4 regions of the Hathewaya histolytica genome follow, and region 2 is predicted to be linked to each of the others. Evidence: riboswitches for the same ligand, from Rfam matches in the RefSeq annotation. Region 2 holds a riboswitch; each other region holds the start of a gene.
The links. A riboswitch is a leader RNA that binds a small molecule or an ion and turns the genes downstream of it on or off. The one in region 2 is predicted to bind cobalamin.

Region 1 (5,469 bases), 1.4 Mb from region 2:
CATATAATACTTTAGCCTTATTTTGTTGTAATTAAGTCTTTAATCAATTGTCATTTAAAAGAGTCATTATTAAGAAGGAACTGAAGCTCAAGTGTAGAAAGGGGGATGGGATATATTGCAATTATTACATAAAATAGGGGGGGTTAAATGCAATCATCAAAATTAGCTTTAAAGGGTGGTATATTAATTGATGGAATAAGGGGGTATGCCTATTGAGAATTCGTTATTAATGGTAAATGGAGATGAAATCGCATATGTGGGTGAAATGGAGAATATTAATATACCTGAAGATTATGATACCATAGATACCACTGGTATGACTGTCATTCCTGGACTTATCGATACTCATGTTCACTTTGGTGGTGCATTAAATGCATCTGATTTATCATGGATATTGGAGCACGTTATACAAAAATCTATTGTAGCTGTTGCGCAAGCAGAAACATGTCTTAATCATGGGTTCACTACTACCGGAGATATATCTCGAAATGGTACATATTTGAGGAATATGATAAATGAGGGTATAGTAAAAGGACCGAGGATTGTAACTTGTGGTCTTGGATTATCTAGAACATGTGGTCATGGAGATACACATGGTCTTCCTCTAGATTATGTTCAAAAATCTCATCCATGGGCTATTTGCGCTGATGGAAGAGAAGAGCTTCGAAAGGTAGTACGTTCTATTTTAAGAACTGAACCAGATGCTATTAAAATATGGGCTACTGGTGGTGGTGTTTGGAGGTTAGATGATAAAAGGCATCAGCACTATAGTTATGAGGAGATAGAAGTGGTAGTTGAAGAGGCGAATTATGTCGGGCTTCCTGTGAGAGCTCATTGCGAAAGTTTGGAAGGCGCTAGGGCTTGTATAAAAGCGGGAGTTCATAGTATAGAACATGGACAAGAACTTGATGAAGAGTGTTTAAATATGATGGTACAAAAAGATATAAGTTTAGTTCCTACAATGAAGTTTTTCTATGAATGGTTTACAGAATATGAACCACCATATAGATCAATTCTAGATATTTTTCCCGGAGAAACATTAGCTGAAAAAGAGTTAAATCGTACTATAGCTAACTTTCAAGCTGCAAAGGATACAGGGGTTAGGATAGCAGTAGGATCGGACTCCTTTTGTAGTAAACTAACTCCTTATGGAGAGTATAGTTTGAAAGAGATGTATGCAGTTCATGATGCGGGACTTTCTCCTATGGAAACCATAGTAGCTGCTACAAAATCAGGGGCAGAGGTACTGAAAGTTGATGATATTACTGGTACTTTAGAAAAAGGTAAGAAAGCCGATGTAGTGGTTTTAACTAAGAATCCTTTAGAAGATATAACTAATATAAATTTAGATAATATGAAGTTTATAATTAAAGGCGGTAAATTTGTAAAAAGATAAATATTCAGATACTAATTTTAAAAAAAGTATATTTAAACATAGGTATTGATACAAGTATAGATTTAAAAATAATTTTCAAAGAATAGGGACAGTTCATAATGAATTAGGTAATGATAATTTACTAAATCAAGGGCTGTTTCTATTTTTTAGCAAAATTTCCAATAGATAGATATTTTTAATTACTATTGATTATCAATAAAGCTGGTGATATACTTATAAAAGATACAAAAACTTAACAAGTTATGATTTTAGGTTCTATTAAGATTAATAGGGAAAGTGGTTAGATGCCACTACAGCCCCCGCTACTGTAAAAGTTGACCAACCCTAATAAAGCCACTGTGAAAACGGGAAGGCAGGGTGTGGGAAGATACTTGAGTCAGGAGACCTGCCTAAAATTTTTAGCAAACCTTCGGAGGGAGGGGAAGTGCTACATTTATAGATTTTTCATACATATTTAACAAGTGTATATTTTATATACTTATGTGTAGTTATGTAAATGTGCAATTTAAATAAATCTCAACCTCTATAGGTTGAGATTTTTTATTTCTAAATAAAATGTTAAACAAAAGAGGAGGAAGAGTATGAAAAAGAAGTACGTAGGTATAGTTTTGGCTTTTTTAATAGCAATAGGTAGTATTTACTCAGTGTATAAGTTTACTTCTATAAATGAGAAAAAGGTTAGTAAGAAGGATAAATTATCACAAGACTACCTTTATAATAAAAATAGCAAGAAAGAGCAGGACAAGCTTAAAGAAAGTATCATAAAAGAAGATAAGAAGGAAAGTGACAGCGACAATGATACTTCAAATAATAAAAATGCCGATATTGATAATGGTACAAGTTCTTCAGATAATAACAGTATAAATGATGGAAGTTCATTAATTTCTAAAAATAATACATCACAAGGTAATTCAGGGAATGGAAATTCATCTACAAGTAATAGGGATGTATATAATAATAATATGGGCAACAACAAAGTTGTTGGAAATAAAAGTGGGCAAATTATAGATAAGGATAAAGATATATCAAATAACATTAAAGACCAAGAGGATAACAGGAATAATAACAAAGATGAAGATATTCAGAAAGATAATATTAATAACAATGGTCAAGGGTCAGGAAACAAAGAACCAAATAAAGATTCAACCAAGGATTCAAACAATATAACAGAAAATAAGAAAATTACTCCTAAAGTTCAGGATAAAGACATTATAAAAATAATCAGCAAGTCATCAGATTATTTAAAAACTAATAATGATCTAAGTAATTGGGATGTAATAGCTTTAAAAGTGGCTGGCCAAAATAAATCTTCACAAGAATTAAAAGACAAGAAAGAAAAGTTACTAGAATATATAGAAAAAGAAATAAAAGATGAAGGTGACGATTACGGGCTTTTAAACTACTCAAGATCAGCATTAGCAGTATTATCTCAGGATGGTAATCCATATAACTTTAAAGGTACAAATTTAGTTTCTAAGATAAAGAATATGGTAGAGGCAAAAGATGAATCAATAAATGCACAGGTATGGGGCATGATGGTACTTGATATTTTAGGTGAAAGCTATAAAAAGGAAGAAGCAATCCAATACTTAGCTAAGGAGCAAAAATCAGATGGGGGATTTGCATTATTTAGTGGAATTAGGAAAAGTGATAATCTTCCAGATATTACTGCTATGACAGTATATTCTTTAACTATGGGTGGAAATGATAAAAATCATCCAATAGTAAAAAAAGCATTGGAGCATTTAAAAGTTTCACTTGAAAAAATGAATAAAGATAAAAATAGCCAAAATTTAGAGAGCCTTGCACAAATAGTTATGGCTATTGTTGCATCAGGTGATGATTTAAGTGCTTACACTATAAATAATCAAAATATTTTAGATGAGATTTTAACTTATAAAGTTGAAGATGGAAGCTTTAAACATAATAAATCTGATAAGAAGGGTAATAAAATAGCTACTGAGCAAGCATTAATAGCCCTAAGCTTTAAAAAAGACAATATAAACAGCTATGTAAACTTAAGACCTTCAGTAGACTTACCTAAAGATAACAATAAAGGTGAGGATAACAAACCAAACGATAAAGATAAGGAAGATAAAGAGGAAAAGGAAGAAATAATAGATATAAAAGTTAAGGATGTAATGGGAAAACTGAACACAACAAATGGTGGAACAATTACATTTAGTAGATATAAAAACTTTGAAAAAGTAACAATTATTCTTTTTGATAATAATAACGAAATTAAATATATAAATGATATTAAATTAGGAGTTAGCTCTGATAATTTAAATTTAAAATTAGATAAAGGTTCTTATAAGGGTGTTATAAAATTACAAGGATCAGAAAAAGTGAAAATACCTAATTTCGAAATAGAATAGAAAATATAAAAACAAATGATATATATAAATAAGAAGGTGATATATATGAGTAATGTAAAAAGAACTAAAAGAACAGCTTTATTTCTAGCCTTAATCATGATGTGTCTTACTGTATTCAACAGTATTAGCTTTTTAAATGTAAGTGCCAAAGGAAATGAAGAAGCTCTTATAGAAGATGGAATTAAAGCATCAAGACAACGTTTAGATAAAAATCTTGGTTCTGCATTTAATTATGATTATATAACTGCTTTAGCTTTAAGAAGAGCAGGGAGTTTAACATCAGACATTGCAAATAATTTAAATTTATTTCCGGGTGGAGATATATATAATTATGCTAGAAATATAATCGGAATATTAGCATCAGGAAAGAATCCAAGAGATTTTAATGATAAGAATTATGTTAGCGAAATAATTAAATTACAAGAAGAAATGTATAAGGTTAATAATCCTGAAAAACTAACTTTTATGATATTAGCACTAGATATGGTAGGAGAAAATTACAATAAACAAAAAGCTATAACTCAGCTTTTAAGTCTTTCTGAAAAGGAAGGAAACAAATTAAAACTTGGCGAAAGTATTGAAGAATATGATGATTTTGAAGATGAGTGGACTAATGAATTTAGAGAAGATACTGGAACATCAGCCTTAGCTTTAGTTGCACTTTCAAATCATAAAGACATAAAGGGTGTAAGTGAGGCTATTGAAGGAATTAAAAATTATCTAAAGTCATTACAAAGCAATACTGGGTTTATTAGAAGTAAAACAGCTTATTCAGAAGATGATAGCACCATTGTAACATCAAGAACTGTACAAGGACTTATTGCTATAGGAGAAAATCCATTAGGAGATTCTTGGATAAAGGATGGAAAAAGTCTTTTAGATGCACTAGTATCAGATAAAAGCAAAAAAGATCTTTCCGCACAAATTACAGCAAAAGAAGTGTTGCTTGCTTTAACAGATTTAAAATTTAAAAATTCAGCTTATAAAGAAATAAAATATATAGAAAGTTCTATTCCAGCGAGAATAATCCTTTCTAATGTTAAGACTTCTGTAGTAGAAGGAGATAAGTTTACAGTATTAGGACAAGTATACGATTTAAATAAATTATTATTAGAGGATGAAGAGATAATATGGGAAAGCTCTGATTCCAGTATAGCCGCAATAAATAAAGGTAATGTTACAACATTAAAACCAGGCACGGTAAATATAGTAGCAAAGGTTAAAAGTAAGCCAGAGGTAAAAGAGAGTTTTACTTTAGTAGTAAAAGGAAATGAAGGATTAACAAAAAAACAAAAAGAGGAAATAACTAAAGAAATAAACTTTTTAAAGGAACACTTTAAGGTATATAATTCATATGAATTTTTAGCATCTCCAGCTGCAAGAATTGCTGGAATGGACCAAAATCATATAAAAGAAAATATATATAAATATACAAGCAACAATTCAGTATTTAATATATCAAGAACTATTATAACTTTAATAGGTGCGGGGTTAAATCCAAGAGATTACGAGAATGTAAACTATGTTGACATGCTAAGAAGCACACAGATATTAAATGGTAAAGAAAAAGGACAATTTTTGTACAATTCCGAAATGGATAAGGATAAAGCGGATGTTCTATCATATGCTATTTTGGCTTTAGATATGGCAAATGCTGATTATAATAGAGAATTTGCTATAAAAGCTTTACTTGAT
Region 2 (5,469 bases):
TATCCTTATATCCTGTTTTCATTTCCTCGATATCATTTAATAGACTTCCTTCCAAGTTATTATCTGCGTCGCAATAGTACATAATAGTTACTTTTTGATTTTTGTTTTTATTACTCTTGCTTGTAACTTGTTGTACTTCTTTTAAGTTATTATCCTTGGATTTAGTTACTGGATTTGCATATACGGGTTTGGAATTTAAAAATGAAGTAGTTATCAAAGCTGTCATTAATAGTGTTGATACTTTTCTTCTTAACATAATACATACCTCCAAAAGTATATTTTAAATTTAATTTATAGTTTTATAGCATCTATAAATTAAAATTTAATCCATATAAATACATTATGTACCATTATAAGAGTTATTATTTAAAGTTTTACATTATTTTTATATTTAATATATTCTATAATGTTTAGGATAATCCTTCTTAAACTTCAGAAAAAAATTATTTTTTTAATTTAAACTATAATTTCATTATAATTAATATTCAAGCATTACAATCGGGGGGTATATTTTATGGTCTTTGAATTTACTTATATATTACAATCTCAAAAAGGAAGTTATCTGAACTGTTAGATATATTAAGTGATCAATCATTTGTTTTGTTAAAAATCTACATTAGGTCTTTAGGTTCAAGGATTTAATATAGGACTCTTGCTTTTTATATTACGTGGTAAAAGCATTCTATGATATAATGATTACGTAATTATGGTAGTGATGGAAAAATCAAAAGCTGAATTTAACTATTTAGTAGAAGAGTATACTAACTTACAAATAATTTTTTAAAAAAGCAATTAATTAATAAAAGCTGATACTCCATTATTAGATGATACAAAAGATTACTTTAATCTTTATATATATGGCATTGATTATAGCTAGATAATCAGTATTGGGTTGATAAGGGCTGGATAAAGGATAAAATAAAATGATTGTTTTTAAAGTCATTATGAACAAATCTGTGCTTTCTAAATTAGTCATTTGGGTTGGAGGTTAAGTATGAATTTTGGGATATTATTAATAGAAACTGTACTTATAACAATGATTTTTAATTTGGTTATATTCATTCCTTTATGTAAAAACCCAGTTTGGTGGATTCATGATTATCCAAAAGATATTCAAGAAGAATATTTTAAAACTCATGAAAGAATACCATCAGAACCATTAAGTAAAACAGCTATAATTAAGAAAGGAATATTTCTTTTACTTAGCCTTATAGTACTTGTTATTCTAATGGGTTTAGCCCAGGTAAAAACCTTTTTAGAGGGTTTCTTAGGAAGCTTTTTTATTTGGGTTATAATTAATATTTGGGATTGTTTCTTTATGGATTGGATTTTATTTGCTAATATTAAGGCAATAAGATTACCTGGCACTGAACATATGAATAAAGAATATCATCAAAAAAAGTATCATTTTGTTCATGGAGTAATAGGAATATTAATAGGAATATTCCCATGCTTATTTGTAGGGGTATGTATTTTATTAATTAACTTATAAATTCTATTTGCAGGGCAAAATGAAAGGAGAAAAAATGATAAATAAAAATAAAAGTTTAGCATGGTTAGATGAACATAAAAAAATTACTCTTGATGAAGCAATTAAAGATGTTAATAATCCAGTTAGAGGTATTTACGGTATTTTTGTGAAAGATGAAGAAATGAGATGTGTATATGTAGGACGCACATCCAGTATATACCAGAGGATGTTCAGCGCTGAGGGACATATAACTAAGTTGATGAATGAAAATCATACAAATTTACAGCTAATGGCTGCAGTGCAAAGTGGAAAAGAAATAGTTATAAAAATATTAGAAAAGGTTCCGTTCAAGTTTGATAATTACTATAAAGATATGCAACGCTTAGCATCAGCAGAAAATAAATATATTGATATTTATCAAGAGAAAAATCAGTGCTTAGAACAAGTTCCTGAGGGAACAAGGATAAGTGAAAATGAATGGGAAGATATGAAACTCCAAAATTCCAATTTGAAGGGGAGATAGGTGTGGATATATGTAAAGAATTTTATAGTGAAGAAAATCGTAGTACGCCATTATTGCATTTACAAGATTGTCTAGAAAGTCATACAAAATATTTGCAAGGATTGAGGATTTAAAAACTTATCTTGATAAGAATAAAAATAAAATGCCTATTAAAACTTAATCTATTTCTTTTGTGGATAGCTTATTTTTATATGCCAATTTTTTATTGTGCTAGTGACATCTTATGTATACATTTTATGGTTTATAAAGAAAATAAAAATTATAATTACACTATAATAATTTTATAAAAAATACAAGTAAATAAGTTTATATAATAATTTTTGTAATATAATGTTGAAAAATATTTGATTAATCTGATTATTATATGTTAAAATGATTTTGTAAAATTGAATATATAGAGAATAGGTTTAATAGATATTAATATCTATTAATTAAATGGGAAGTGGGTTAGAATCCCACGCGGTCCCGCCGCTGTAATAGAAGAGTTCCTGCAATTATGCCACTGGGAAACTGGGAAGGCTGTAGGAATGTTGATACTTGAGCCAGAATACCTGCCTGTTTTTAATTTGAGAGCAACTCTACGAGCGATAGGGGGTGTAATGTCTTAGAATTTTTTTGATATGTGAACCCTTAACTTTGTGTTAAGGGATTATTATTTTATAGGGATAATTTGTTTTCAAGAGGTGAAATATGAAAATAGCTATTGGTGTATGTGAAAGAATTAATGGAATATGTACAACCATGGGATGCTTTAGAGCTTTCAATAACAGAGATAAAACCTTCAGTAGGTATAAAAATCAACAGTTAGAACTTGTATCTTTTTTTACCTGTGAAGCATGTTCTAATAAATCTGATGAAAATTTAATCAATATAGCTAAAAAATTAGAATCAGAAGGTGTTCAAAAACTTCACTTAGGTGTTTGTATTGTTAAATGTGAAGTTGAAAGGCTCAAAGAAATAAAATCAATATTTGAAAAGTATCATATAGAGGTAATAGAAGGTACTCACTAAGAATATTAGTAAATTTACAAAGGGGAGAAATTTAAATGAAAAAGACGATAAGTATAGTTTTGGCAGCATTAATTGCAATAGGAGTAACTGGATGTAGTGGTAAAGATACAGCAACTAAACCTAAAACAGAAACAAAGGTAGAGGATAGTAATAAACAATCGTCACATTATCCTGTTACAATTACAACATATGATTATGCTAAGAAGCCTGTTAAAGTTACATTCCAAAAGTCACCGGAAAAGGTTGTTGCAGTTTATCAAAACTCAATAGAAACATTATTAGCATTAGGATTACAAGATAAAATTGTTGGGGCAGCTGGATTAGATCATGATGTTAAAGTTGAATATAAGGATGCTTTTAGTAAGGTGAAATATTATGAAAAAGTGCCAACAAAGGAAGAAGTAATCGGATTGCAACCTGACTTTATATTAAGCTGGTATTCTTTATTTGGCGATAAAAAACTTGGTGATGTAGGCTTTTGGCATGAGAGAGGTACAAATACATATATGGCTCAAAATAGTGGTGTTATTAAACAAAATACACTACAAAATGAGTACGATGATATTCTAAACGTAGGTAAAATTTTTAATGTGGAAGATAAAGCGAATAAGATGGTTAACACAATGAAAGATGAAATTGAAAAATCTAAAAACTTTGTTAAAGGAAAAAAAGCTGTAAAAGCAGTAATCCTTGAAGTGGAGAAGGAAGGCGTATACAGAATCTATGGAGAAGATAGTATAGGTGGAGATATAGCAAAACAAGTTGGAGCAGACTTGGTAGCGAAATCAAATGGAACTATAGGAAATGAAGAGTTAATAAAGCTTAATCCCGACGTTATTTTTACTGTTTACTATGGCAAAGAAATCGATAGAGATTCTGCATTAAAAAGTATTATGGATAATACTGCACTTTCAAGTATTTCAGGAGTAAAGTCTAAGAGAGTTCACCCTATAATGCTAAGTGAAGTTTATGCTAGTGGTATTAGAACACTAGATGGTATAAAAACAATTTCAAAGGGCTTATATCCTGAGCTATATGGGAGTAAATAAGGATGAAAAAAATTGGTAAACATAGAGAACAAAATGGTTTACTTAAGGGAACACCTGCTTATGTAGGTGTTTCCATTGCACTTATGATCATTTTGATTTTTTCTATTTTAATAACTGTAACTATGGGTTCAGTAGATATTTCTATAAAAGATGTATATAGTATAATAATCTATAAGATATTAGGCGTTGGGGATGCGAATATTTTATCTAAGGGTCCTGTACACGACATTGTATGGTTTGTAAGACTGCCAAGAATTATTCTTGCAGTTGCTGTAGGCATAGGTCTTTCAGTATCTGGAATTGTCATGCAAGCTATTGTAAAGAATCCTTTGGCGGATCCTTATATACTGGGAGTTTCTTCAGGGGCATCTTTAGGGGCTACACTTGCCGTAGCACTTGGAGTAGGTGTTTTTTTGGGTGGTAATTATGTAGGGATATCAGCTTTTATAGGAGCATTTTTAATATCAATACTTGTGTTAAGTCTTGCAAATGTTAAGGGAAGAGCAAACTCTACAAAGCTTTTGCTAGCAGGTATGGCATTAAGCACTGTATGTTCAGCATTTTCAAGTTTTGTTATATACTTTACTAATGATAGAGAAGCTAGTAAAACAGTAATGTATTGGCTTATGGGAAGCCTTGCCGGTGCAAAGTGGGAGGTTATAGTAATAATTTTCCCAATTGTAATATTAACTACATTATTTTTTATGACGCAATATAGAACTCTCAACTTGATGTTACTTGGAGATGAGGTTTCCATAACTTTAGGTAAGGATCTACATAAATATAGACAGTTTTATCTTATAGTTACATCTATTATGATCGGCTTTATAGTATACTCATCCGGTATGATTGGATTTGTTGGACTAATTATTCCCCATTTAGCAAGAATGATATTTGGTACGGATCATAAAAGAATTGTTGTAATATCAGCACTGATAGGAGCTATATTTTTAGTTTGGGCGGATGTTTTATCTAGAATAATAATACCAGGAAATGAACTTCCAATAGGTATATTAATTTCTATGATAGGTGCTCCAAGTTTTATATATTTAATGGTAAGTAAGTCATATGGATTTGGAGGTAATTCTTAATGGAGTTAAAAACTTTAAGCATAGAAGCATATTTAGGGGAAAGTCATATTTTAAAAGGCCTAGATATCAATGTAAAGAAAAAAGAATTTGTAGGAATTATAGGACCTAATGGTAGTGGTAAAAGTACACTTTTAAAATGTATATACAGGACATTGAAACCTTCTATGGGAGCTATATTATTAGATAATAAAAATATTAAGGATTTTTCTATTAAGGAAACTGCGAAAAAAATGGCTGTGGTATCACAACATAATAATTATAACTTTGACTTTACTGTTGCTGATATGGTTTTAATGGGACGATCACCACATAAAAAGTTTATAG
Region 3 (5,469 bases), 830 kb from region 2:
CTACCTAATATTACAACTAGGTCTGGTTCTCCAAATTCCTCTGGTCCCTCTACAAATCTAACAGATACATCCTCTTCTATTTTTAAAGCATCTAAATCTGTAAAGTTAGATACATGAGGAAGTCTAATAGCCGCAATATCAATAGGTGCTGTAACCTTTTTATTTAATTTTACTGCTCCATCTTCATCTTCTAGAGCCAAACGGAAATAAGGAACTACACCTAAAGTAGGAACTTTTATAATATCTTCAAGCATAGTTAGTCCTGGTTTTAGAATTTCTACATCTCCTCTAAACTTGTTTATAATAGTTCCCTTAACCCTTTTTTTCTCCTCTTCATTAAATAAAACCATGGTTCCAGCAAGTGATGCAAATACTCCACCCTTATCTATATCACCAATTAAAAGAACTGGTGCGTCTACAAGTTCTGCCATACCCATATTTACAATGTCATTATCTCTTAGATTAATTTCTGCAGGACTACCAGCACCCTCCATTACAACTACGTCATATTCCTTTTCCATTTCCTCGAACTGTTCCTTTAGCATTTTGCTAAATTGAGGTTTCATTTTATGATATTCCATGGCTGTGCAATTACAATGAACTTTACCATTTACAATAACCTGACAATTTTTGTCCCCTGTAGGTTTAAGTAAAATAGGATTCATAAATGCCTCTGGTTCCATACCACAAGCATAAGCTTGAAGTACCTGAGCTCTTCCCATTTCCTTACCGTCTAGTGTTATATAAGAATTAAGGCTCATATTTTGAGATTTAAAAGGAACCACTTTATAACCATCCTGTTTTAATATTCTACAAAGAGCAGTAACTAAAATACTCTTACCAACTGAAGAACCAGTACCTTGAAACATTATTCTTGCCATATGAAATTCATCTCCCGATTTAATTCTATCTCACTTTAATTATTTTCCCTTATTAATTATATTTAACTTTCTATATTAAATACTTTACTTCATTCCCTTTTGGTTTTTTCCAAGTTCTTTATATCTTCCTTCTATAGCATCATCTAAATGTTGAAGGTATAAGTCTTGAATCTTTTTATTCTCACCAAGACCGTGCATATAGATATTAACCTTCATTCCCTCTGCTTCTAAAATTGACTTGTAAGAGTCTTCATCATCACCAGCCATATCATTTTGAGCATGATCTCCTGCAACTAACATAAATGGCATTAAAGTAACTTCCTTTACCCCATCAACCTTCATACGCTCTAAAGCTGTGTTTATATAAGGATAGCCTTCTACGTTTGCAATATAAACATTTCTTATGCCCTCATCATGAAGCACACATTGAAAACAAGAGTATACTGCATTAGAATAATGAGCAGTACCGTGACCCATGAAAAGGATGTTTTTATGATCTTTAATTTGCTCTTTTATGGCATCTACCATAAGAGTGTAATCATCTGGATGGCCTTCTTCCTCACCCTTAAAGTATATTAGAGGTCTTCCAATTTCTATTCTCTTAAAGGCATCTTTATAACCATGAGTTAATATTTTCTTAATATAATCAAATTCTACACCAGGTATTAAATGAAGAGGTTGGACTATAACTTCTTCAAAACCTTCATTGTTAAGCTTTTCTAATGCTTCCTCTGGAGTGTCCACATGCATATCATAAACTCTTTTAAGTTTTCTAATTATAATATGAGAAGTAAAAGCACGTCTCACTTCATAATCACCGTAAGTTTCTTTTACCCTATTTTCAATAGCCTCAATAGTCAACTTTCTTGTGTCCTCATAACTAGTTCCAAAGCTTACAACTAAAATAGCCTTTTTCAAAGAAAAGCCCTCCTTAAATTATATGTTTTATTAAATAAAAAAACTCGGCCCTTTAGAGCCGAGAGTATCTTTCAATATGCTATGCCTTTTATATACAGAATATTTAACATTTCATATCTTAGATTTGCATTTCCCTCCGAATGCTCCTAATCTAAAACTTTTAGGCAGGTCTCCTGACTTATGAATCTTCCTCCCCTTACCCTTCCTCATCTTATGAGTGGCATTGCAAGGTTTGTCCTCATTTACAGTAGCGGGGGCTGCTGTGGACTTTAACCACATTCCCTTTTCACCTATAAAGGCACCTAAAACATGTTATTTAGTTTTAAATTTCTATAAATTTCGTATAAATAAATTTATATAACAAGTTTATACTATTGAAAGGATGGTGTCAATATTTATGAAGGTAAAGAATAATTACTTTCTCTTAATTATGTTTTTATTTTATATTTTTTAAAGTATAGATATTTGATGCATTTAATGGAACTGTATTTAAATAAGTTTCTCCTGTTTTATTAAAGAAAACTGCGTAAGTTATTCCATTATTGCTCCCATCTCTTATTCCTCTTACTTGAATTACTCCTTTATCAGGTACTCCAATCTTTACAGCCTTATGCCTAATTGCAAAAGGTTCAGTATGGGGGGATCCATCTACAAAAACTTGAACATAATCTCCATCTTCTTTAGATGAAAAATTCCATATAGAAAGCTCTATTTTTCCATATCCCGTGGCTGATTCTATTGAAAAGTCTTTTGGTTCTAGCTTAAGTGTTTCTTTGCTTAGCATATCTCCAACCTTAACATTCTCAGTCTTTCCTGATACAAGATTTGTTTTATAATTTGCAGTACCTACTTTATTTGCTAAAGCCCCAAAATAAACCATAAAAAGTAAGAATAGTACACCTATCACCTTTCTAAAATTTTTCATAGAAGGAGTTATAAAAGCATCTTTTTCTTCATTTTCTTCAAATCTTTTGTATGAATTCTCTTCATTAATATTCTTTTCAGCTTCATCTATTATATTAGTTCTTTCATGTTCACTAAAAACTCCAATTTCTTCAGATAATTCTTCTTCTCTAAACTTTTTCATATTATGATCTCCTTTCCAGCTAAACCCCTTCGCTGTAATTTTGCATTTTCTCTTCATCCCTTAGCATAAAGTCTGCAATAGGATTTTTAGAATAATAAACAGATATAAATACTCTCCAAAGTATTAAAGAAATTATAAATATTATTATTCCAAACCTATGTCTACCAGTATTTAAAGTAATATAACTCCAATTTAGCACCTCTACTCCAAGGGCTACAAATAAATTAGTTATTGTTAAAAATTTAATTGTTTCAAATAAAGAAGGAAACATAACATACATCTTTCTTAAATTTCTAAATCTAAGTGAAATATAAGTTAATATTAAAATTGCTATAATTAAAGAAATATAGTCGTTTGTTACTGTATACCCTGTTTGAATTATTTTAACTCCATCTGCTATACCCTTAATTGGTGCAAAAATTAATATCATTAAAATAATAGGTATATAAAGTACCCCGTAAATAATTGCTATTAAATTACTTATAGCTTTTAAAAGTTTATCCATGTTGTCACCCTCCCCTATAAACTAACTTCTAAAACATCTTCTTCTTCGATTGTAACTAGATGTTCCTTAGTTAGGTGTTCTATATTTCCAAGTCTCACAGCTTGATTTCGAACAGTCTTTTCAAATAAGTTTCTTACATATCTTCCATTACCAAAGTCCTGAACTTTTGAAGCTTGCTCAAATATACTCCTCATCTTCACTCTTGCACCTTCAGTAATAACATAGCCTTTTTCTTTAAATATATTGTCAGTAATATTTAAAAGATCTTCTACCGAATAATCTTTAAATTCTATTACATTAGCAAATCGTGATTTTAGTCCTGAATTTACCTCCAAGAATCTATCCATATCTTCACTATATCCTGCAAGTATAACCAAAAGATTTTCACGGTTATCATCCATACCTTTAACTAGTGTATCTATAGCTTCTCTACCGAAACCATTACTACTTTCTGCATCTTGAGCTAGTGCATAGGCTTCATCAATAAATAAAATTCCACCTAGTGCAGAATCAATCTTTTCTTTAGTCTTTATAGCAGTTTGTCCAACATATCCAGCAACTAATCCACTTCTATCTGTTTCAATAAATTTCTTACTATTTAAAACTCCAAGGTTATAAAGTACTTCTCCTATAATTCGAGCGATAGTAGTTTTCCCTGTACCAGGATTACCTTTAAATATCATATGGAGAGTTTGAGATTGATCTGAAGGAAGTCCTAAAGCTTTCCTTTGATTTTTTATCTTAAGCTGAGCCTGAAGACTTCTTATAAAATTCTTAACCTCTTCAAGTCCTATGACTTCCTTTAACTTAGTTTCTAAGTCAAAGTTATTATTTTGCCCTACATATGCTTCAAAGTCTTCTTCAGTTAAAAGAACCACAGCCTTCTGGTCAATTTCTTCCATGTCCGCTATTCTTGAAGATTGTTTTCTTATAGCCTTTTCAACTATATTTCTAACTAGCCTTCCGTTCCCACTTTCTGCTCCACCTTTTTTATTTGATGTATTTATTGCATCTTGAAGCTCATCTTCAGCATTACCTGCAAGTATAAAACCTTTTCTTTTAATCATTGCTTTTCCTATTTCTAAAAGTTCATCTAAATTATAATCTGGAAAATCAACTTTAAGAGGGAATCTAGAACTTAAACCTGAATTTGTATTTAAAAATTCACTCATTTCCTTATTATATCCTGCGAGAATAACTATAACTTCTCCTCTATAGTCCTCCACAAGCTTTACCAATACATCTACAGCCTCTTTTCCTATAGGATCATTTTCTGAAGACATTAAAGCATAAGCTTCATCAATAAATAATACTCCGCCTAATGCTGATTTAAATACTTCTGTAGCCTTTTTAGTTGTTTCTCCAATATATTGACCTATAAGCCCACTTCTGTCTGTTTCTATAAGCTGACCAGATTTTAAAATCCCCATCTTCTTCATTAAATCTGCTACAAGCCTTGCAATGGTAGTTTTTCCAGTTCCAGGGTTTCCAGTAAAAATCATATTCAGTGATTGTGAAGACTCTACATTAATTCCAAGTTTCCTTCTCTTTTCTTTTGCAATTATCTGTTTTTCTAAGCCTCTTATAAAGCTTTTTACTTCATTTAGACCGGTTATTTTAGAAAGTTCCTCTTCAAGGTTAAAGTCTACCTTTTTGTCCAATCCGAAATCACTTATAGTAAGTTTATTTATTTCATCTTTGTTTATATTCATTTCACCCATTGCTGATAATCTTCTAGATTGATTTGCAATAGCTTGTTCAACTATATTTCTAGCAAGTCTTCCATTACCACTATCATTTATGCCCTTAATTTGCTTGCTTTCAAATAGCATTATGATCTCTTCATTTAAATCACTATGAATTTCATATCCATTCTGTTTTGCAATTATCTTTGAAATTTCTAAAAGTTCTTTTGCTGTATAGTCTGGAAATTCAACAGTATAGTTAAATCTAGACTTTAAGCCACTGTTAGTCTTTAAAAAGTCCTCCATTTCCTTTGAATAACCTGCAAGTATGACAACTAGATCATCCCTGTTATCTTCTACAGCCTTTACAAGGCTATCTACAGCTTCTACTCC
Region 4 (5,469 bases), 1.2 Mb from region 2:
TTTTCTTCTAATTCTTTTCTAATTTTAGCACAAAGTGAAGGACTATTGCCTAAAGTAGATATTGCTATTTCTAAATCTCCTCGTTTTATAGTAGATGGTACTATAAAATCTGAAAGTTCCATACTATCTACAATATTACACATTATATTATTCCCCTTACAAAACATAGCAATCTCTTGATTTACCTTATCTATATTTGTAGCTCCTATTACTAAAAAAGCATTTTTGACAAGTTCTTTGTTATAATTTTCACTTATGATACTAAGATTTTTGCCTACAGAAGTTTTAAGTGTGTAAAATTCTTCTATAAATTCTGGACTTATAACTATAACTTTAGCTCCATACTCTAAAAACTTTCTTGCCTTCCTTATAGCTACCTTTCCTCCACCTATAATATATACATTTTTATCTTTCATTTCTATCATTAATGGATAATACAAGAAAAAACCTCCTAGTTTTATCTAAAAATTAAACAAATCATTTATAACTTCTATATATTCACTTGTTTTTTCTTCTTTATTAGGTTCCTTCAAATTATTGATTGGCTCTCGTATTAATCTTTTTAAAGAAGACCTTATCATTTTCTCAATAATCTTTTTCTCCTTGCAATCTAAGTCCAATTTTCTATTAATATAATCTAGAGTATCAGTTTCAATTTCTTTACATCTATCATTCAATGATTTTATAATAGGATCGAATTTTATTCCCTTCATCCACTGATAAAATTCTTCTATACTTTTTTCTATGATTACTTTTCCCTTATTACAAAGCTCTTCTCTCTTTTTTTTATTCTCGTCAGAAAGTTTCTTAAGATCATCTATATCATATATATTAACTAAATCCATACTATCAACATCTTCTTCAACATCTCTTGGAAGAGCTAAATCAATTATATATAGATTCTTATACAATTTTGGCATGGACTCTTTCTTTATTATTGTATGAGTTGCTGAAGTAGCTGTAAATATAATGTCAACTTCATTTATAATTCTATATCTATCCGCAAAATCTAAGGTTTCAATATGTAAGCCTTTACAATTATCGCATATCTCTTTTACCTTTGCCATGGTCCTATTAGTTATATAAATTGTTCCTACTTCTTCCTCTTCAAAATACTTTAGAGCTAAAAGACTGATTTTTCCTGCTCCTATTAAAAGTATTTTTTTATCTTTTAAACTTCCTAGATTCTCTTTTAAATTTTTAATAGCAATATAACTTGTAGATACTGGTATATCTGATATTCCCAAGTTACTTTTTATTTCTTTTGATGCTGTTATCGCTTCTCTAAATAGTTTGTTTAATATCTTTTTACTACTTCCTATTTCTATGGCAGTTTGTAATGCATCTTTAACCTGTCCTAATATCTGATCTTCACCAATAACTATAGAATCAAGTCCTGCAGTCACATTATAAATATGCCTTACTGATTCCTCATCTCTTTTTACAAAAAGATAATTCTTTATAGTATTTTCTTTGAAATAGTCACAATAGAATTTTTCAACATCTTTAATACTATTATTTATATCATGTGATACAATATAAATCTCACTTCTATTACAAGTAGATAATATTATAACCTCTTCAATCCCCATATCAAGGATATAATTAATTGCATCAATTTTTTTTGCATCAGAAAAAGCTACCTTTTCTCTTATCTCAATAGGGGCATTATTATGGTTAACACCTATTACTGCTATCCTCATAATTCTTCCTCCAATACTCATAAAGTTCATTTTCTTCTTGGAATAAGGGAAGATTCATATACTTATGTACTTTTAAAAGCCATGGTTCATCTAAATTGGCTGTTTTTAAAAGTTCATCTCTTTTAAATACATCTAAAACTTTTCCCTCACCTATAACTGTTCCTTTATTTAGTACATACACATAATCGCAAACTTCATAAATTAAATCCATATTATGACTTGTTATAACTATTCTCTTTCCTTTTTGTGAAAGTGAGAAAATAAGTTCTTTAACAGACTTTGTCATCTCAGGATCTAAACCAGCTGTAGGTTCATCAAATAAAATAACCTTACAATCCATAGCAAGAATTCCGGCCATAGCAACTCTCTTTTTTTGTCCATAACTTAGAAAATGAACAGGCTTGTCTTTGAACTCTATAGCTCCAGCCTCTTTTAATGCAGTATCCACCCTTTCTTTTATAATATCTTCTTTCATACCTAAATTTCTAAGCGCAAAAGCTACATCATCATAAACAGAGGAATAAAATATCTGTTTATCAGGATCTTGGAAAACTAATCCTACATCTTTTCTAAAATTATATAAAAAAGATTTGCTATATTTTAATTTTTCTTCATTAAAATAGACGTTTCCTGAAGTAGGTTTTAATATTCCTACCATATTCAAAAACAAAGTTGACTTCCCTGCTCCGTTAGCGCCTATGATACCTATTATACTACCATTTTCAAGATCTATGGATACATTTTTTAGTGCAATTGTATCATCTTCGTAAGTATAGCATAAATTTTCTAGTTTAAGCATAATATCACCTACATATTTAAATTATATATAAAACTCTCCGTTATATAACTTAGTTTCTAAAGATATATTTAATTCCTCATATCTCTTTATTACTCTTATAAATAATATTCTAATTAGTAAAGCAGTGGATTTATACGATACCTTTATATTTCTATATCCAAATTTTAAATTTTGAGCTACATATAATTCCTTTAGCTCCTCTAAAAAAATAAATATAAATCTATACATTAGAACAGTAATCTCTATGAATACCTTCGGTAATCTCAAAATTTTAAATACGGTTATTAATTGATCCATAGGTATGGTTAAAGCTAGCAAATAAGTAACTTCCACACTGCATATCGCCTTGAAAAATAACAGTATACCTTGACTAATTCCTATATAAGTTATACCTATGTAATAATTTTTTAATTTTATATAAGTGAAAAATAAATCTTTATTTGTGCCTATAGAAAAGATAACTGTAATAATACTAATTATTATAAATGTTAATGGAATTGCTAAAAGTTTAAGGTAATTTTTAAAAGGAATTCTTACAGTGTATAGAGTAAAAAAACATAAAAATATTAATTGTAGTAAAAATACATATATTCTTTTATTCATCAAAGTGAATATTAACATAATAGTACAAAATATAAATTTTATCATGGGATTAACATCTTTTAATCTGTTTGTATATGCATACCTATCTATTAAAAGCAACTATATACGTCCCCCTTCTTGAAAAATTAGAATAAAAAATCTCCTAACCTTAAATTGGTTGGAGATACGCTTTCATAATCGTGAGCAAAAGGAATAAAAGTACATTTAAAGAAATATCTATCACTCATAATAAGTACTACACTTCCCTCCGAAGGTTACTTATAACATCTAGGTAGGTCTCCTGACTTAAGAATCAACTTACTCCTCGGTCTTCCCGTAATTTTAAAAAATACAGTGACATTTTGAGTTTCATCCTCTATTACAGTAGCGGGGGCTGTAGTGGTATTACACCACTTTCCCTATTAATCTATATAGAACCTAAACTTATAAATTATTTAATTATATTATTACTATCTATTATACTACCACATAGAATCTATTTCTGCAATAAAAACAAATTTCTAAAAAAATTAGATACTTGAAAAATATTTTAAAACCTATATGTAAAAAACATATTAAAGTTAATATACCTAACATATACACTTTATAAAATAATTAAGAAAGTTAAAGTCTATATGTTAAACTAAACTTTAAAAATAAAAAAAGAACACTTAAAAGTGTTCTTTGGAGCGGGAAACGGGGCTCAAACCCGCGACCTCCACCTTGGCAAGGTGGCGCTCTATCAACTGAGCTATTCCCGCATATATTACCCGGCAGTGTCTTACTCTCCCACAGGGCTTCCCCTGCAGTACCATCAGCGCTGTAAAGCTTAACTTGCCTGTTCGGTATGGGAAGGAGTGTTACCTTTACGCCATTACCACCGGATGCTGATTTACAGAAATCTTCGATTTCGTTTTAGATCAGTACTCATCAGCTTAGCTGAGGAGTTACCTTTAAAAGAATTGTTCTTTATAAGAACTGTTCTCTCAAAATTGCACAATGAAAACTATATTGGTCAAGTCCTCGACTTATTAGTATGAGTCAGCTACACATGTTACCATGCTTACACCTCTCACCTATCAACCTTGTGTTCTTCAAGGAGTCTTACTGACTTTCGTCATGGGAAATCTAATCTTGAGGTGGGCTTCACACTTAGATGCTTTCAGTGTTTATCCCTTCCCGACATAGCTACCCAGCTGTGCCACTGGCGTGACAACTGGTGCACCAGAGGTCAGTCCATCCCGGTCCTCTCGTACTAAGGACAGCTCCTCTCAAATTTCCTGCGCCCGCAGCGGATAGGGACCGAACTGTCTCACGACGTTCTGAACCCAGCTCGCGTGCCGCTTTAATGGGCGAACAGCCCAACCCTTGGAACCGACTTCAGCTCCAGGATGCGACGAGCCGACATCGAGGTGCCAAACCTCCCCGTCGATGTGGACTCTTGGGGGAGATCAGCCTGTTATCCCCGAGGTAGCTTTTATCCGTTAAGCGATGGCCCTCCCACGAGGTACCACCGGATCACTAAGCCCGACTTTCGTCCCTGCTCCACTTGTATGTGTCGCAGTCAGGCTCCCTTCTGCCTTTGCACTCTACGCGCGATTTCCGACCGCGCTGAGGGAACCTTTGGGCGCCTCCGTTACACTTTCGGAGGCGACCGCCCCAGTCAAACTGCCCACCTAACAATGTCCGACGACCAGATTCATGGCCTTTCGTTAGAATTCCAGTACTGTCAGGGTGGTATCCCAAGGATGACTCCATACCCCCTGACGAAGGTATTTCCAAGTCTCCCACCTATCCTGTACAGACAATACCGAAATTCAATGCTAAGCTACAGTAAAGCTCTACGGGGTCTTTCCGTCCAACTGCGGGTAGCAAGCATCTTCACTTGCACTACAATTTCACCGGATTTGTTGTTGAGACAGTGCCCAGATCATTACGCCATTCGTGCGGGTCGGAACTTACCCGACAAGGAATTTCGCTACCTTAGGACCGTTATAGTTACGGCCGCCGTTTACTGGGGCTTAAGTTCACTGCTTCGCTTACGCTTACAGATCCCCTTAACCTTCCAGCACCGGGCAGGCGTCAGCCCCTATACATCAGCTTACGCTTTAGCAGAGACCTGTGTTTTTGTTAAACAGTTGCCTGGGCCTATTCACTGCGGCCTAGCTTTCGCTAGGCACCCCTTCTCCCGAAGTTACGGGGTCAATTTGCCGAGTTCCTTAACAACAATTCTTCCGCCGGCCTTAGGATTCTCTCCTCATCTACCTGTGTCGGTTTGCGGTACGGGCGCCAAACTTCTCCATAGAGGCTTTTCTTGGCAGCGTGGAATCAGATACTTCGCGAAAAAGATCGCTCCTCGTAACACCTCAGCATTGACTAAACGGA

Region 1: it holds a riboswitch for cobalamin, as region 2 does, so the genes downstream of both, FGL08_RS01555 (prenyltransferase/squalene oxidase repeat-containing protein) here and FGL08_RS08620 (CGGC domain-containing protein) in region 2, are expected to answer to the same signal.
Region 3: it holds a riboswitch for cobalamin, as region 2 does, so the genes downstream of both, FGL08_RS04375 (sirohydrochlorin cobaltochelatase) here and FGL08_RS08620 (CGGC domain-containing protein) in region 2, are expected to answer to the same signal.
Region 4: it holds a riboswitch for cobalamin, as region 2 does, so the genes downstream of both, cbiQ (cobalt ECF transporter T component CbiQ) here and FGL08_RS08620 (CGGC domain-containing protein) in region 2, are expected to answer to the same signal.

The regions. Positions count from the first base shown of each region.
Region 1 covers NZ_LR590481.1:317,887-323,355, forward strand. Annotated here, with positions in the region: gene FGL08_RS01550 (metal-dependent hydrolase family protein) at 206-1,396, shown strand; cobalamin riboswitch at 1,630-1,803, shown strand; gene FGL08_RS01555 (prenyltransferase/squalene oxidase repeat-containing protein) at 1,978-3,774, shown strand; gene FGL08_RS01560 (Ig-like domain-containing protein) at 3,820-5,469, shown strand, end outside.
Region 2 covers NZ_LR590481.1:1,765,947-1,771,415, reverse strand. Annotated here, with positions in the region: gene cloSI (clostripain) at 1-256, opposite strand, end outside; gene FGL08_RS08630 (hypothetical protein) at 995-1,492, shown strand; gene FGL08_RS08625 (hypothetical protein) at 1,512-1,994, shown strand; cobalamin riboswitch at 2,381-2,567, shown strand; gene FGL08_RS08620 (CGGC domain-containing protein) at 2,685-3,005, shown strand; gene FGL08_RS08615 (ABC transporter substrate-binding protein) at 3,041-4,054, shown strand; gene FGL08_RS08610 (FecCD family ABC transporter permease) at 4,057-5,145, shown strand; gene FGL08_RS08605 (ABC transporter ATP-binding protein) at 5,145-5,469, shown strand, end outside.
Region 3 covers NZ_LR590481.1:938,737-944,205, reverse strand. Annotated here, with positions in the region: gene FGL08_RS04380 (cobyric acid synthase) at 1-881, opposite strand, end outside; gene FGL08_RS04375 (sirohydrochlorin cobaltochelatase) at 966-1,799, opposite strand; cobalamin riboswitch at 1,946-2,120, opposite strand; gene FGL08_RS04370 (hypothetical protein) at 2,236-2,886, opposite strand; gene FGL08_RS04365 (hypothetical protein) at 2,906-3,391, opposite strand; gene FGL08_RS04360 (AAA family ATPase) at 3,406-5,469, opposite strand, start outside.
Region 4 covers NZ_LR590481.1:602,387-607,855, reverse strand. Annotated here, with positions in the region: gene FGL08_RS02775 (precorrin-2 dehydrogenase/sirohydrochlorin ferrochelatase family protein) at 1-440, opposite strand, end outside; gene hemA (glutamyl-tRNA reductase) at 462-1,703, opposite strand; gene FGL08_RS02765 (energy-coupling factor ABC transporter ATP-binding protein) at 1,678-2,502, opposite strand; gene cbiQ (cobalt ECF transporter T component CbiQ) at 2,524-3,204, opposite strand; cobalamin riboswitch at 3,359-3,540, opposite strand; tRNA gene FGL08_RS02755 (tRNA-Gly) at 3,770-3,845, opposite strand; rRNA gene rrf (5S ribosomal RNA) at 3,853-3,969, opposite strand; rRNA gene FGL08_RS02745 (23S ribosomal RNA) at 4,096-5,469, opposite strand, start outside.